3 regions of the Gordonia sp. AC31 genome follow, and region 3 is predicted to be linked to each of the others. Evidence: predicted binding sites of a transcription regulator. Region 3 holds the regulator's gene; each other region holds the start of a gene.
What was found. The regulator LexA, encoded in region 3, represses DNA repair genes until DNA is damaged. The targets are predictions, from matches to a motif close to CGAACANNTGTTCG.
Positions count from the first base shown of each region.

Region 1: a site for LexA is predicted at 2,581-2,594, ahead of Q9R39_RS15370 (DUF222 domain-containing protein). Genes of this name have one in related genera too.
Region 2: a site for LexA is predicted at 3,677-3,690, ahead of Q9R39_RS07945 (DUF222 domain-containing protein). Genes of this name have one in related genera too.

Region 1 covers NZ_JAUZVK010000012.1:52,768-58,202, forward strand. Annotated here, with positions in the region: gene Q9R39_RS15365 (ATP-dependent Clp protease ATP-binding subunit) at 1-1,989, opposite strand, end outside; gene Q9R39_RS15370 (DUF222 domain-containing protein) at 2,622-4,244, shown strand; gene betT (choline BCCT transporter BetT) at 4,318-5,435, shown strand, end outside.
Region 2 covers NZ_JAUZVK010000005.1:80,334-85,768, reverse strand. Annotated here, with positions in the region: gene clpB (ATP-dependent chaperone ClpB) at 1-520, shown strand, start outside; gene Q9R39_RS07955 (helix-turn-helix domain-containing protein) at 576-866, opposite strand; gene Q9R39_RS07950 (zinc-binding alcohol dehydrogenase family protein) at 1,001-2,002, shown strand; gene Q9R39_RS07945 (DUF222 domain-containing protein) at 2,027-3,646, opposite strand; gene selB (selenocysteine-specific translation elongation factor) at 3,849-5,435, opposite strand, start outside.
Region 3 covers NZ_JAUZVK010000004.1:255,798-261,232, forward strand. Annotated here, with positions in the region: gene Q9R39_RS07140 (DeoR/GlpR family DNA-binding transcription regulator) at 1-669, opposite strand, end outside; gene Q9R39_RS07145 (phosphoenolpyruvate--protein phosphotransferase) at 819-2,528, shown strand; gene lexA (transcriptional repressor LexA) at 2,506-3,210, opposite strand; gene Q9R39_RS07155 (LysM peptidoglycan-binding domain-containing protein) at 3,435-3,974, shown strand; gene nrdR (transcriptional regulator NrdR) at 4,074-4,574, shown strand; gene hrpA (ATP-dependent RNA helicase HrpA) at 4,548-5,435, opposite strand, start outside.

The sequences.
Region 1 (5,435 bases), on a different contig from region 3:
GATCAGCACGGTGTTCTTGAAGTCGACCGTGCGACCCTGACCGTCGGTCAGACGACCATCTTCGAGGACCTGCAGCAGGGTGTTGTAGATCTCCGAGTGGGCCTTCTCGATCTCGTCGAACAGCACCACCGAGAACGGCTTGCGGCGCACCTTCTCGGTGAGCTGCCCGCCCTCTTCGTAGCCGACGTACCCGGGAGGGGCACCGAACAGACGCGACGCGGTGAAGCGGTCGTGGAACTCGCCCATGTCGATCTGGATGAGGGCGTCGTCCTCGCCGAACAGGAAGTTCGCCAGCGCCTTGGAGAGCTCGGTCTTACCGACGCCGGACGGACCGGCGAAGATGAACGAGCCCGACGGCCGCTTCGGATCCTTCAGGCCGGCACGGGTACGACGGATCGCCTTCGAGACCGCCTTGACGGCGTCCTCCTGCCCGATGATCCGCTTGTGCAGCTCCTCCTCCATGCGGAGCAGACGCGTGGTCTCCTCCTCGGTGAGCTTGAACACCGGGATGCCGGTCCAGTTGCCGAGGACCTCGGCGATCTGCTCGTCGTCGACCTCGGCCACGACGTCCATGTCACCGCTGCGCCACTGCTTCTCGCGCTCGGCGCGCTCGGCGACCAGCTGCTTCTCCTTGTCGCGGAGGCTGGCGGCCTTCTCGAAGTCCTGCGCGTCGATCGCGCTTTCCTTCTCCTTGCGCGCATCGGCGATGCGGTCGTCGAACTCACGCAGGTCTGGCGGCGCGGTCATCCGGCGGATGCGCATGCGCGCGCCGGCCTCGTCGATGAGGTCGATCGCCTTGTCCGGCAGGAACCGGTCGTTGATGTAGCGGTCGGCCAGCGTGGCGGCGGCGACCAGCGCGCCGTCGGTGATCGAGACGCGGTGGTGCGACTCGTACCGGTCGCGCAGGCCCTTGAGGATCTCGATGGTGTGCTCGACAGACGGCTCGCCCACCTGCACGGGCTGGAAGCGGCGCTCGAGTGCGGCGTCCTTCTCGATGTACTTGCGGTATTCGTCGAGGGTCGTCGCGCCGATGGTCTGCAGCTCGCCGCGGGCCAGCTTCGGCTTGAGGATGCTGGCGGCGTCGATGGCACCCTCGGCGGCACCTGCGCCGACGAGCGTGTGCAGCTCGTCGATGAACAGGATGATGTCGCCGCGGGTGTTGATCTCCTTGAGCACCTTCTTGAGGCGTTCCTCGAAGTCACCGCGGTAGCGGCTGCCCGCAACCAGCGAACCGAGGTCGAGGGTGTAGAGCTGCTTGTCCTTGAGGGTCTCGGGGACCTTGCCGTTCACGATGGCCTGCGCCAGGCCTTCGACGACGGCGGTCTTGCCGACGCCGGGCTCACCGATCAGCACCGGGTTGTTCTTGGTGCGGCGGCTGAGCACCTGCATGACGCGCTCGATTTCCTTCTCCCGGCCGATGACCGGGTCGAGCTTGCCCTCGGAGGCCGCGGCGGTCAGGTTACGACCGAACTGGTCGAGGACCAGCGAGGTCGACGGGGTGCCGGACTCGCTGCTGCGACCGCCGGTGCCCGCCTCCTGCGGCTCCTTGCCCTGGTATCCGCTGAGGAGCTGGATGACCTGCTGGCGGACCCGGTTGAGGTCGGCGCCGAGCTTCACCAGCACCTGGGCAGCGACGCCCTCGCCCTCGCGGATCAGGCCGAGCAGGATGTGCTCGGTACCGATGTAGTTGTGGCCGAGTTGCAGGGCCTCGCGCAGCGAGAGCTCCAGCACCTTCTTGGCACGCGGGGTGAACGGGATGTGTCCCGACGGCGCCTGCTGGCCCTGGCCGATGATCTCCTCGACCTGGCTGCGAACCCCTTCGAGCGAGATCCCGAGCGACTCGAGCGCCTTGGCCGCCACGCCCTCGCCCTCGTGGATGAGGCCGAGGAGTATGTGCTCGGTACCGATGTAGTTGTGGTTGAGCATGCGCGCTTCTTCTTGGGCCAGAACCACAACCCGACGCGCGCGGTCGGTGAACCGTTCGAACATTGTTCTCCCTCACATTGCTAGCGCCCCGGCCGCCGCGGAGACCACCTCGGAGGTCCCGGAGGACAACCGGTGCGGATAGACGACGACCAGCCTGCTTCCACTCTAGAGGTCGTCTGGGGTGCACCTGCAGTTAACGCCTGCGCAGAGTGCATGGATCCCCCGTTGCGGCGGGGATGTGCCCAGTACAACTGCGCAGGCCGGGGCTGTGTTCCCCGCCGTCTACGCCGAGAGCGAACGGGCCGCCGACGGCCCGGGATGCGCCCCCACCGGGCGCTGGGACCCGCGACGCGGCGCCCGCGTTGTGCCCGACAGCAGCCGGGTATCGCGGAAACCGCCGGCCGACGAGACCACAGGAGGCGAGTGGGGACCACCCGGGCCGCTGCCGGGCCTCGGTAGATCTGGCCCTCGCTTGACTGCGACCGTCGCACACCAACGAGCAGCAGGGTGCATCCGGGTACGGCCCGGTACACGGCGAGCACGGCCACGACACGCGGCGGACGCCTATCACACGACACCGACAAGATGTAGGCGCTCAGTTCTGTTGCACGACAACATTTTTGGTATTGACGGCGACCGATGGCCGTGTACACTCGAACGTACATTCGCAGCAACGGTTCTCGGGGGAGGTGACCATGTCTGACGAAACCACCACGGCGCAACCACGTGCCGTCGAGCTGGTGGCCGACCTCCACCGCATCCTCGACGAACTACAGACCGTGGACCTGGCGCCGTGCACCGATACCGAGTTGGCCGATCTGGCGGCCGACACCGAGAAAGCGATCGCCCGGCTGACCGTGGCCGGTGACCGGCAGATCGATCAGGCCGAGGCCCGAGACCTCCCCCGCAAGACCGGCTGCCGAACACTCATGCAGTACATGACCCACCGGCTGCGGGTCTCCAACCCGATGCGGCGCCGCAAGCAGATGGACGCCACCACCCACCGGACCAGCCTCGGCGGCGACATCCTGGAGCCCGAACATCCGTGCCTCGCTGAAGCGTTCGCCGCAGGAGCGGTCGGCTCCGGACACGTGCAGGCCGCCCTGGATGTCCTCGACCGCATCCCAGTCGCCATCGACCACGACATCAAGGTCGCCGCCGAACGACAGATGGCCGAGATCGCCGCCGACCACACACCTGCTGACATCACCCAACTCGGTGCCCGGCTGCTCGCTCACCTCGACCCCGACGGCACCCTCGCCGACGATTCGGACCAGAAACGACGCCGCGGCCTGTGGATCGGCCGGCAACGCGCCGACGGCACCGCCAAAATATCGGGCACCCTCACTCCCGAACTCCACGCCCGGCTGACGATGATGTTCGCCGTCTGGGGCAAACCCGGACTCAACAACCCCGACGACCCCCACTCGCCCCAAGGCCCGGCCGGCACCGCCGACCCCGACACCCTGACAGCCGCCGCCGACCGCGACGGCCGCACCCCCGCCCAGACCAATCACGACGCCCTCGACGCCGCACTGGCCGCCAAATTTGCTGACGGCACACTCGGCACCTCGCATCGCGGCCTGCCCGTGCAACTGATCGTCAAAGCCGACCTCTCCGACCTCGTCCGCGAAGCCGGCCTCGCCACCACCGCCACGGGCACCCTGCTACCCATCCGCGACCTCATCGCGATGGCCGGTGATGTTCAGCCGTGGTTGGCGATCTTCAAAGACCACACCACCGTCCCGTTGCACTTCGGGCGCGGTAAGCGTCTGGCCACCCGCGAACAACGCCTGGCGTCGTTTGCCCGCCCCGACGGTGAAGTGTGCTCGGCACCAGGATGCGACCAACCCGCCACCCACGTCGACATGCATCACGCACAGAAAGACTGGGCCAAGGGCGGACTCACCGACATCGACGACCTCGCCCCCGCCTGCCCACGCCACAACCGCATGGTCGGCGACCAACCCGGCCAATACACCACCCGGATCGTCCGGTCCGGACCCGACGAAGGCCGCTGCCTCTGGCGGTTGAACGCCGAACCCGGCGCACCACCCAACCCCGAACGCCTCAACCGCCGACCCGACATACCCAGGCGGTTCGCACACCACCTCAACACCGTGCGCGACGACATCCACGGACCACCAACCCGGCCCGGCGATCAACCACGCCCAGACGGCCACACCCACGACGACGCACGCCGCTCATGGGCGACAGTCAGCCACGTCATCGACGTCCGACCACCCCGACCCGGCCGACGACAGGTCCGCCCCTCCCTCGTCGAAGCACACCTCATGGAGCTACTCGCCACCCACTGAACCGGGTAGAACAACTCACACGGATCCGTCCAAACGGTCCGCCCCATCGGCGATCGGACTAGCGTCGTGGTCCATGAGTGATGACGCCGCTCGACCGTCCACGTCGGTCCATGCCGAGACCAAGACCGGCGAGCGGCGATTGCCCACGCGCCGGGTCAATCTGACCGTCTTCATAGCCTCGGCTGTCATCGTGGTCGCCTTCGCCGTCTGGGCGCTGGCGGCACCGGCAGCGGCCGAGTCGACGATCAACGACGTACGCGACTTCATCACCCGCTGGTTCGGCTGGTGGTACTTCATCCTCGCCACCGCCATCGTCGGTCTCGTGGTGTTCCTCGGCCTCAGCAAGTACGGGCGCTACCGGCTCGGACCGGAGGAATCGCGCCCCGAGTACAGCCTGTTCACCTGGACGGCGATGCTGTTCGCCGCGGGGATCGGCATAGATCTGATGTTCTTCTCGGTCGCCGAACCGGTGACCCATTTCCTCAACCCGCCGACCGGGCCCGCGGAGACCAACGAGGCTGCGCGCGAGGCGGTCACGTGGACGGTCTTCCACTACGGCGTGACCGGCTGGGCGATGTACGCGCTCATGGGTGGCGCGCTCGCGTATTTCGCCTTCCGCCACAATCTCCCGCTGACGATCCGGGCAGCGCTGTACCCGATCTTCGGCAAACGTGTCGAAGGCCGCTGGGGCGACGCGATCGACGTCGCGGCCGTCCTCGGCACCATCTTCGGCATCGCCACCTCACTGGGGATCGGGGTCGTCCAGCTCAACTTCGGGCTGAACGAGATCTTCGGGATCGAACAGGGCAAGGCGGCTCAGATCGGCCTGATCGTCCTGGCTGTGGTGATCGCGACCGCGTCTGCGACCTCTGGTGTCGACAGGGGCATTCGACGCCTCTCCGAGATCAACGTCATCCTGGCCATCTGCCTGCTCATATACATCACGGTCGCCAAAGACGCGGACTTCCTGCTCAACGGGCTCGTCCAGAACGCGGGCGACTATGTGTCCACATTTGCCGACCGAACACTCGACACCTTCGCCTGGGACCAGGTGAACCCGCCGCCCGGCAACGACGCCCGCGCCTTCGTCGACGGCTGGACCCTGTTCTTCTGGGCGTGGTGGGTGGCCTGGGCGCCGTTCGTCGGACTCTTCCTCGCCCGCATCTCGCGCGGACGCACGTTGCGGCAGTT
Region 2 (5,435 bases), on a different contig from region 3:
CCTGTTCGACGAGATCGAGAAGGCCCACCCGGACGTGTTCGACGTGCTGCTGCAGGTGCTGGACGAAGGTCGCCTGACCGACGGCCAGGGCCGGACGGTGGACTTCCGCAACACCATCCTGATCCTCACCTCGAACCTCGGTGCGGGTGGCGACAAGGATCACGTCATGATGGCGGTGCGGTCGGCGTTCAAGCCGGAGTTCATCAACCGTCTCGACGACGTGGTGATCTTCGACGCCCTGAGCCCGGAGGAACTGGTGTCGATCGTCGACATCCAGCTCGGCCAGCTCAAGAAGCGCCTCGCACAGCGTCGCCTCGACCTCGAGGTGTCGCTCAAGGCCAAGGAATGGCTGGGCGCTCGCGGATTCGACCCGCTGTACGGTGCCCGCCCGCTGCGCCGCCTGGTGCAGCAAGCCATCGGTGACCAGCTCGCCAAGCAGCTGCTCGCCGGGGACATCCGGGACGGCGACGTGGTGCCGGTCAACGTCAGTGCCGACGGAGAATCGTTGGTACTCGGCTGAGTTCGTGAATGACAAGGGACCCATCCTTCGGGATGGGTCCCTTTGTCTGCGCCGGCTACGGATGTGGGAAGCGGTCGAGGTTGTCCTCTACCCACAGGCGCAATGCGTCCAGCGGCCCGGCGGCGTCCACCCCGAGTTCCGTCAGTTGGTATTCGACGTGCAGCGGGACCGCCGGATAGACGGTACGGGTCAGCATCCCGGCTGTCTCCAACCGACGCAGAGTCGCCGTGAGGACTTTGGGGCTGATCCCGTCCAGCCGCACGCGGAGCTCTCCGAAACGCATCGGTCGATCGCGTAGGGCGCCGATGACCAGGGCGCTCCACTTGTCGGCGAGAAGGTCGAGCATCCCTCGGCAGGGACACGACGCAGAGTAGGCGTCTCCGCGATGGGACGGCAGTGACATGGCGCTGGCCTCGATGCTCTCTATTGGATACTAGGAGCCCTTGCGGGTAACTGGGGTCGTGTGGATACCTTAGCGCCATGACACGAGAGATGACAGCCCTGGTCGCGGTCGCCGCGAACTCCGTCGAGGACCCGAGCGCGTTCGCCGAGACGACAATGCCGGTGCCGGCGCCCCGTCCGCACGATCTCCTCGTCGAGGTCCGCGCGGTCTCGGTCAACCCGGTGGACACCAAAGTGCGTGCAGGCCTGCGTGACTCCGATCCGCCGCGTGTTCTGGGATTCGACGCGGCGGGGATTGTCGTCGGGATCGGCGACGAGGTGTCGAGGTTTGCCGTCGGGGACGAGGTCTACTACGCCGGTTCGATCGATCGGCCGGGAACGAATGCCGAATTCCATCTTGTCGATGAGCGGATCGTCGGGCGCAAACCGTCGTCCCTCGACTTCGGCGCGGCTGCCGCACTGCCGTTGACCACGATCACTGCCTGGGAGTCGTTGTTCGAGAAGCTGCGGGTCGATTCCGCGGACTCGGGAACGATCGTCGTGGTGGCGGGTGCCGGGGGCGTCGGCTCGATGGTCATTCAGTTGGCCCGGACCCTGACTGATCTCACCGTGATCGCAACCGCGTCACGGCCTGAGTCGCAGGAATGGGCGCGAGGACTCGGTGCCCACCACGTCGTCGACCCGAGACGCCTGCGCGAGGACGTGCGGGCATACGCTCCGCGCGGTGTGGACTACATCTTCTCGCCCCACTCGTACGGAAATGTCGAGTCCTATGCCGACATCATGGGTGTACACGGTCAGGTCGTCGCCATCGACGAGCCGGAAGGTCTCGATACCCTCCCCCTGAAGCAGAAAAGCCAGAGTTGGCATTGGGAGTTGATGTTCTCCAAGCCGTTGTTCGCACCGGAAGACGACTCGCAACACCAGATCCTCGGCCGGGTCGCCGAACTCGTCGACGCCGGCAAGATCCGCAGCACTGTCAACCGTGAACTGGCTGGTTTCACGATCGAGAATCTTCGTACAGCGCACCGGGTCTCCGAATCCGGAGGGGCGATCGGCAAGGTGGTCCTCACGCGCTGACCAACGCGGATGAGCCGGCGAACTTCACGAGGTGGCGAGTAACTCCATGAGGTGTGCTTCGACGAGGGAGGGCCGGGGCGTGCGTGGTCCGGGTCGGGGTGGTCGGACGTCGATGACGTGGCTGATTTTCAGCCATGAACGGCGCGCGTCATGTGGGCGTGGCTCGTCGCCGGACGTGGTGCGTCCGTGGATCTCTCGCCGCACCTGTGCCAGGTGGGCCTGCAACCGCTTGGGTATGTCGGGTCGGCGGTTGATGTATTCGGGGTTGGGCGGGGCGCCGGGTTCGGCGTTCAATCGCCAGGCGCAGCGGCCTTCGTCTGGCCCGGACCGGACGATCCGGGTGGTGTACTGGCCGGGTTGGTCGCCGACCATGCGGTTGTGGCGGGGACAGGCGGGTGCGAGGTCATCGATGTCGGTGAGTCCGCCCTTGGCCCAGTCTCGTTCGGCGTGATGAAGCTCGACCTGGGTGGCGGGCTGATCGCACCCGGGAGCCGAGCACACTTCCCCATCGGGGCGGGCGAAGGAGACGAGGCGTTGTTCGCGGGTGGCCAAGCGTTTACCCCGCCCGAAGTGCAGCGGCACAGCGGTGGCGTCTTTGAAGATCGCCAACCACGGCTGGACGTCACCGGCCATCGCGATCAGGTCCCGGACGGGAAGCAGGGTGCCGGTGGCGGTGGTGGCGAGTCCGGCTTCGCGGACGAGGTCGGAGAGGTCGGTTTTGATGATCAGCTGCACGGGCAGGCCGCGATGCGAGGTGCCGAGTGTGCCGTCGGCGAAGCCTGCGGCCAGGGCGGCGTCGAGGGCGTCGTGATTCGTTTGGGCGAGAGTGCGACCGTCGCGGTCGGCTGCCGAGGCCAGGGCGTCGGGGTCGGCGGTGCCGGCCGGTCCGGACGGTGAGGCGGGGTCGTCGGGGTTGTTGAGTCCGGGTTTGCCCCACACGGCGAACATCATGGTGAGCCGGGCGGCGAGTGCGGGGGTCAGGGTGCCCGATACTTTGGCTGTCCCGTCGGCTCGTTGGCGGCCGATCCACAGGCCGCGGCGTCGTTTCTGGTCGGTGTCGTCGGTCAGTGTGCCGTCGGGGTCGAGGTGGGCGAGCAGGCGGGCACCGAGTTGGGTGATGTCGGCGGGGGTGTGGGCTTCGGCGATCTCGGCCATCTGTCGTTCGGCGGCGACCTTGATGTCGTGGTCGATGGTGCCGGGGATGCGGTCGAGGACGTCGAGGGTGGCTTGTACGTGGGCGGAGCCGACAGCTCCCGCGGCGAACGCCTCGGCGAGGCAGGGGTGTTCGGGTGGTAGGACCTCGCCGCCGAGGCTGGTGCGGGTGGCGGTGGCGTCCATCTGCTTACGGCGGCGCATCGGGTTCGAGACTCGTAGCCGGTGTGTCATGTACTGCATGAGGGTGCGGCAGCCGGCTTTTCGGGGCAGGTCGCGGGCCTCGACCTGATCGATCTGCCGGTCACCGGCAACGGTGAGTCGCGCGATGGCGCGTTCGGTGGCAGAGGCGACGTCGATCAGTTCTTCGTCGGTGCATGACGACAAGTCGACGGTCTGTAGTTCGTCGAGGTTCGAGTGTAGTTCGGCGACGAGTTCGGCCGCGCGGGACACGGGTGCGCCGTGGTCGGCGAGTGGTGCGGTGCTGGGCATGACGGTCACCTCCCCCGAGAACCGTTGCTGCGAATGTAGGTTCGAGTGTACACCAATCCAGACGTGTGGCAAGGCCAAACATACTGCTGTGCAATGCTATTCGTTGATGTCGACTTGTCGGTGTCGTGTGGTAGGGGCCTCGGACGGAAGCTCTTCCCGCGATGCACGCGGCGACCTGTCCGACAGGACCACCGCCCGCGGCTCAGCGCACGACCTCGCGGTGCCCGGCGTCGAGCCGGCGGGTCCAACCACGGGCATCCAGGTACTCCAGTAGCGGAATCACCACGCGCCGAGTGGTTTCGAGCGCCTGACGAGCGGCGCTGGTGGTGAACGGCTGATCGAGCGAGGCGAGGGTGCGCATCGCCAGGGCGGGGGCGGTCGGCAACAGCACGACGCCGTCGCGCAAACGGAGAATTCGGCCCGTGCGCTCGGCGGCGGCGAGTTCTCGGGCGCCCAGGCCGAGTGCGGCGAGGTCATCGGCCTCGGGTGCACGGAACGGATGGTCGGCGAGCCGGCGCTCCAGTGCGCTGACCGCGTCGTCGGCATCACCCAGGGAGGGCTTGTGACCCGGGACCGCCAGGTGCCCGTCGGACGACGACAGCTCGGCTTCCGAGATGACGGTCGCCAGCAGCGTCGTGTCCGGAAGCCCGAGCAGTGCGGGTGCGCCGGACGCGGACAGCCCCGCCGACAACGGATCTCGGTCGTGTAGATCGACAACGGCGGCGCGGAGTCGCTCGGCCCAGGCGGTGAGGGAGGTTTCGGCGACCCACCACTCGCCGATCACCCGTATGCCGTGGGGAGCGGGCTCGGCGTCGTCGACCAGGCCGAGTCGCGTCAGATCGGTGACGCGCATCGCGCCACGCCGATGCACTTCTTCGGCGGCCCCGGCGTCGTCGGACATGGCCGCCAGCGAGGCCGCGCGTCGCATCGCGTCGCCCCGTCGGGTCAGCGCCGGGGGATCGGGGTGCAGCACGACGCCGCCGCCGACGATACGTTGGCCGGGATCGCGCAGGACCAGCCGATCGCCCCGCGACATCGGCACGGCGCGCGCGAGGGTCACACGCGCGTGGTCGCCGTCGAAGGGGCGCAACCGGACCGGTAGCGCCGCTGTGCCGATGTGCGCGACGAGGTGTTCCGGTGCCTCCTCGAAGGACATTTTGCTCACGCGCCGGACATCAGCGACAGCAGAGGTGTGCCAGGCTCCGGGCGTCACGAGTGCGTCGCCACGCGAGACGTCGTCGACGCCGACGCCGCGCAGATTGATCGCGACTCGGCTGACCGGGGCCGCGGTGGTGAGAGTTGCACCCTCGCTCTGCAATCCACGGACATCGAGTCGTCGGCGGTCGTCAACGGTGAGCAGGTCCAGGGTGTCGCCGACCGCGATCGTCCCGGCGGCCAGGGTGCCGGTGACGACGGTGCCGGCGCCGGTGCGGGTGAAGACCCGGTCGATCCAGAACCGGACACGCCCCGAGGTCGACGGCGGTGATGTCCCGGCCAAGACGGCGTCGAGCCGTGTGCGCAGTTCGTCGATTCCGACGCGATCGGGCGCCGACACCACGACCGCCGGCGCATCGGAAAGGCCGGTGCGGCTGAGGCGATCACGCGACAGATCGATCACTTCACGAACGCGGTCGGGCGAGGCCCGGTCGGCTCGGGTGATGACCAGCAGCCCGTACTCGATGCCGAGGGCGGCGACGGCATCACGGTGGTCGTCGGACTGGGCGCTCCATCCCTCGTCCGCGGCGACGACGAACAGGACGACGGGCGCCGGGCCCAGGCCGGCCAGCAT
Region 3 (5,435 bases):
GAAGGAGGTGAGGTCCTCGCGGTCCATCTTCGAGCTGTCGGCAAGGACCACGACCCGTTGCGCGGCTGCGACCATCGCCGCCTTGACCGCGGCCTCGTCGGGGTCGGGTGTCGACAACCCGTGGGCCTCGCTCAGGCCGTTCGTCCCGATGAAGGCGGTGGTCACGCGCAGTCGGCGAAGCGCGTCCACGGTGTCGACGCCCACGGTCGCCTGGGTGAGACCGCGTACGCGTCCGCCGAGGGCATGGAGACCGTCGGGATGGGTTCCCGCGAGCAGGCCGGCGATGGGCAGGCTGTTGGTGAACAGGGTGAGCCTCCGATCGGGAGCGGTCGCCTCGGCCGCGCGGTAGGTGGTGGTGCCGGCGTCGAAGAGCACCGAGCCGCCGTCGGGCGGCAGGAACCGGATGGCCGCCCGGCCGATCGCGGTCTTCTGCTCGATCTGGCTCGACTCCCGTTCGTCGATCCCGAGCTCGCCGAGGGTGCGCATGATCTCGGCGCGCACGGCGCCGCCGTGGACCCGCTGGAGATGTCCGGCGCGTTCCAGTACCGCGAGATCGCGTCGGACGGTCTCGCTGGTGACGTCGAATTTCTCGGCGAGCGCGGCCACGGATGCCCGCCCCGCGAGTCGCACCTCGTCGACGATCGCCTGTTGTCTCTCCTCGGCGTACACACCGCTCCGATCTCCGGTTTCGACCAACCCGCTTGTTGAGGCGTGTGGGATTGGATGTTGTAGTAATTGTGTTTACGCCTGTTTGTGTTGACAAGTCAAGCACTTTTTGTAACGGTGGTCACATCGGTAGTCGAGTGAGAGGCAAGACGATGGCGCAGATCCTGACGGGAACCCCGGTGGTCGGCGGGTTGGCCCACGGTCCCGCGCTGTGGCCGGGCGAGCGACCCGACCACTCGCCGGAGAAGCTCGGCGTCGGTGTGGAGATCGCCGAGGAACGGCGCGCCGACGAGGTCACGCGCTTCGCCACCGCGGCCGGCGCCGTCGCCGCGCGGCTGCGCACGCGCGCGTCGCAGAACACCGGGGTGACGGCCGAGGTGCTCGCCGCGACGGCGGGCCTGGCCGAGGACCGCGGCTGGATCGGTGCCGCGACCGCGCTCATCGGCAAGGGCGCCCCCGCCGAGGCCGCTGCCGTCGCGGCCACCGAACAGTTCGCGGCGGTGTTCACCAAGCTCGGCGGACTGATGGCCGAGCGGGTCACCGATCTCAACGACGTGCGCGACCGGGTCCTCGCCGAACTGCTCGGCCTACCCGAACCTGGTGTGCCCACTCCGGAGGTGCCGTCGGTCCTGCTCGCCGACGACCTCGCGCCCGCCGACACCGCGGGCCTCGACCCCACGAGCACCATCGCCCTCGTCACCCGCCTCGGCGGACCGACCAGCCACACCGCGATCATCGCGCGCCAGCTGGGGATCCCGTGCGTGGTGGCGGTGGCCGACCTGGACGAGATCGAGCCCGGCACAACCGTTCTCGTCGACGGCAGCACCGGGCGGATCGAGGTGGAGCCCGATGCGGAGGCGGCCCGGGCTCGCGTCGACGAGGATCGGCGGCATGCCGCACTCGTCGCCGGCTGGACCGGTCCGGGGCAGACCGCCGACGGGGTGGCCGTGGCGGTGCTCGCCAACGTCGCCGACGGATCGTCGGCACGCGCCGCGGCCGGGTACCCCGTCGAGGGCGTCGGGCTCTTCCGCACCGAACTCGCGTTCCTCGAGCGTGCCGACGAACCGTCGGTGGACGAGCAGGCCGCGATCTACCGGGAGGTGCTCGATGCGTTCGACGGGCAGAAGGTGGTCATCCGCACCCTCGACGCCGGGTCCGACAAACCGCTCCGGTTCGTGACCCATCCCGACGAATCGAACCCAGCGCTCGGCGTGCGGGGCGATCGGATCGCGCTGGCGCACCCCGAGATCCGCGCGCATCAGCTCGACGCGATCGCGCAGGCCGCGTCGGGGTCGGCCGTCGCGCCGTGGGTCATGGCGCCGATGATCGCCTCGCCGGCGGAGGCGCGCACCTTCGCCGCCGAGGTCCGCGGCCGTGGTCTGGTCGCCGGGGTGATGATCGAGGTGCCCGCGGCGGCGATCCTGGCCGAAGCCGTCCTCGCCGAGGTGGACTTCGTATCCATCGGCACCAACGATCTGACCCAGTACACGATGGCGGCCGATCGGATGTCGGCCGATCTCGCCGGACTGACCGACCCGTGGCAACCGGCCGTGTTGAGCCTCATCGCGGGTGTCGCGGCAGCGGGTGCACGTCAGGGAAAGCCGGTCGGGGTGTGCGGCGAGGCCGCCGCCGATCCGAACCTCGCCTGCGTGCTCGTCGGTCTCGGGGTCACCTCGCTGTCCAGCGCGCCGGCTGCTGCCGCGGCCGTGGGGGCCCGGCTCGGCGAGGTGTCCGCACCGGACTGCCGGGCCGCCGCCGAGGCTGCCCTGGCCACCTCGGATCCCGCCGCGGCGCGCGAGGCTGCCGCGGCGGTGCTCGACGGTTCGGTCGGTGGAGAGGTCAGACTCGCCGCATCACGGTGACGACCTTGCCGAGGATGACGGCATCGTTGCCCGGGATCGGATCGAACAGTTCGTTGTGCGGCATGAGCCAGACGTTCGGGCCCTGACGCTTGAAGGTCTTCACGGTGGCCTCGCCGTCGATCATGGCCGCGACGATGTCGCCGTTGTCGGCGACGTTCTGCTGCCGGACCACGACCCAGTCGCCGTCGCAGATCGCGGCGTCGATCATCGACTCGCCGACGACGCGCAACAGGAAGAGCGATCCCTCGCCGACGAGCTCACGGGGCAGTGGGAAGACGTCCTCGACGGCCTCCTCGGCCAGGATCGGACCGCCGGCCGCGATACGGCCGAGAACCGGCACGAAGGTCGGCTCGGGAAGCTGGCCGGCCGTCGGGGTGTCCGGCGACGGGGTGTCACTCGGGGCGATGTTGACCGCACGGGGACGGTTCGCGTCGCGCTTGAGCAGCCCCTTGCGTTCCAGCGTCCGCAACTGATGGGCCACCGACGACGTCGAGGCCAGGCCGACCTCGTCGCCGATCTCCCGGATGCTCGGCGGATAACCGCGCTCGCGCACCGAGCGGCGGATCACCTCCAGGACCCCGGCCTGTCGCGGGGTGAGTGAGGCCTCGGCGGCGGCGGCGTCGAACGGGGCCTCGTCGTCGGCGCCCCGCGCTCGGCCGCGCCTATCGCCGGTGTCACTCATGTTCGGTTCCTCTCGTCTTCGGAACGTGCTGGTAGATGGCTTGCGCCGGGTCCGAGCCTAGCGGAGTGCGACCGGCACCTCAAACATTTGTTCGATGTGTCGCGAGACTTTGTCGGGACGTCGTGCTACAAATTCGAACATCAGTGCATCGAACATCTGATCGATGTTCGAACACCGACCGCCACACCCCGCACGATCCAGACACCAGAACACCGGAGGGCACCATGCGCACCGCCACTCTCGTCGCTCCCGTCCGCACCGACCGTCCCGACGCTGTCCGGCCCCCCACCGACCGCGCCGATCGGGTCCGGACGCGCGCCCCGCTGTCCGACGGCGGCCGCCCGGTAGACAACCGGCCGGCCGGCACCCGACCGCGGGGTGCGTCGCCGGTGACCCCGCGGGTGGGCGGTACCCACTGTGGCTCTTCGGTCGGGGTGCGCGGGCGTGGCCCGGTCGGACCCGACGCGGCGGTGTTCCGTCGCCGCCGCCGCACCGCGGTCGCGCTCCTCGCCGGCGTCGGGCTGGCGTTCGTCGTGTGGGTGTTCGGTGTCGTGGGCCAGAACTACTCGGACTCGCTGACCCCGTCCGCCGTGAGTGCCGAGGTCGTCCACGTGCGCTCGGGGGACTCGCTCAGCTCGATCGCCGGCCGGGTGGCACCCGAGATGCCGCGCGAGGTCGTGATCGACGAGATCGTCGCGATGAACGATCTGGGGTCGAGCGCGCTGCAGGTGGGCCAGCCCCTGCTCACCCCCCGGTACCGCTGAGGCCGGGCGGTATCCTCGATGTCACAGGGGCCGGCCGACAAGCGGCGGGGCGCACGCTTCGGGTGCGTTCCAGCGTCCCGCGACCTGCGTGAGGACACGATGCGCTGCCCCTTCTGCAAGAACGACGACACCAAGGTCATCGACTCGCGTGTCGCAGATGAAGGGCAGGCCATCCGCCGCCGTCGCTCCTGTGTGGAGTGCGGTCGCCGGTTCTCGACCGTGGAGAGCGCCGTGCTCGCGGTGGTCAAACGCAACGGCGTGACCGAACCGTTCAGCCGGGAGAAGGTCATGCGCGGCGTGCGGCGAGCCTGTCAGGGCCGCCACGTCGCCGAGGACGCGCTCGCGCAACTCGCCCAGCAGGTCGAGGACACGGTGCGCGCCAGTGGATCGGCCGAGATCCCCAGCAACGAGGTCGGACTCGCCATCCTGGGTCCGCTCCGCGATCTCGACGAGGTGGCGTATCTGCGCTTCGCCTCGGTGTACCGGTCGTTCGACTCGGTGGAGGACTTCCAGCGCGAGATCGACGACCTGAAGGCGGCATCGGGTACCGGGAGCGCGCTCGCCGAACCCGTGTCAGCCGAGTCGGTCCAGAGCTCGTAGGACCCGTTTCTCCGACACCGGGAACGCGGTACCGAGACGCTGGGCGAACAGCCCCACGCGCAACTCCTCGACGAGCCACTGCGCTTCGTCGTCGACCACCGCCCGCCGGTGCTCGGGTACCTGTTCGATGCGCTGGGCCCACCGTTCGACGGCGCGATCGACGGCGGCCACCCCGGCCTGGTCGCGTGCCGCGGACGCGGGTAGTGCCTCCAGACGTGCTTGCGCGCCGTCGAGATAGCGCGGCAGATTCTCCAGGTGGCGTCGCGCGGTGGCCGCCACGAATCCATCGAACACGAGGTGGGCGACCTGTTCGGCGACGTCGTCGGCAGCCAGCGAACCGGCGTGCCGGTCGATCGCCGCCCGCAGCGGGGCCATCCGTTCGAGGGCCGCGACGGCCAGCGAGAAGTAGTCCGGTGCGGCCGCGGCGACCCGTGGCCGGATCTGTTCGAGCAGCGCCGAGAAGGACTGCGGTGAGCGAACCGCGGCGAGCTCTGCGTCGTCGATGTCGGCGACCGTGTCCCGGGTCGCCCGGCGGGTGCAGTCGGCGAGCAGTGCCTCGATGGTCGAGTACGGGCTCTGGCTCAGGGCGAGTCGTTCGACCGGACTCAGCGAGCCGGCGATCCGCTTGTGCAGCGGAGGTATCGCGAGGTCGAGGAGGGCGACGATCCCGCGTCGCAGGAGGCGGTCCCGTGTCTCGGGGCTCGCCGCATCGACGACGACGACGCCCCGCGCGTGGCCCTTCTCGTCGGAGACCACGTCGATCGTCGGGTACCGGGTCAGCCGCTGCCCCGCGACATCGACCGTCGTCTGCTCGGCGAGCGAACCGATCCCGTCTGCGGTCCAGGTCCGATACAGGGTGCG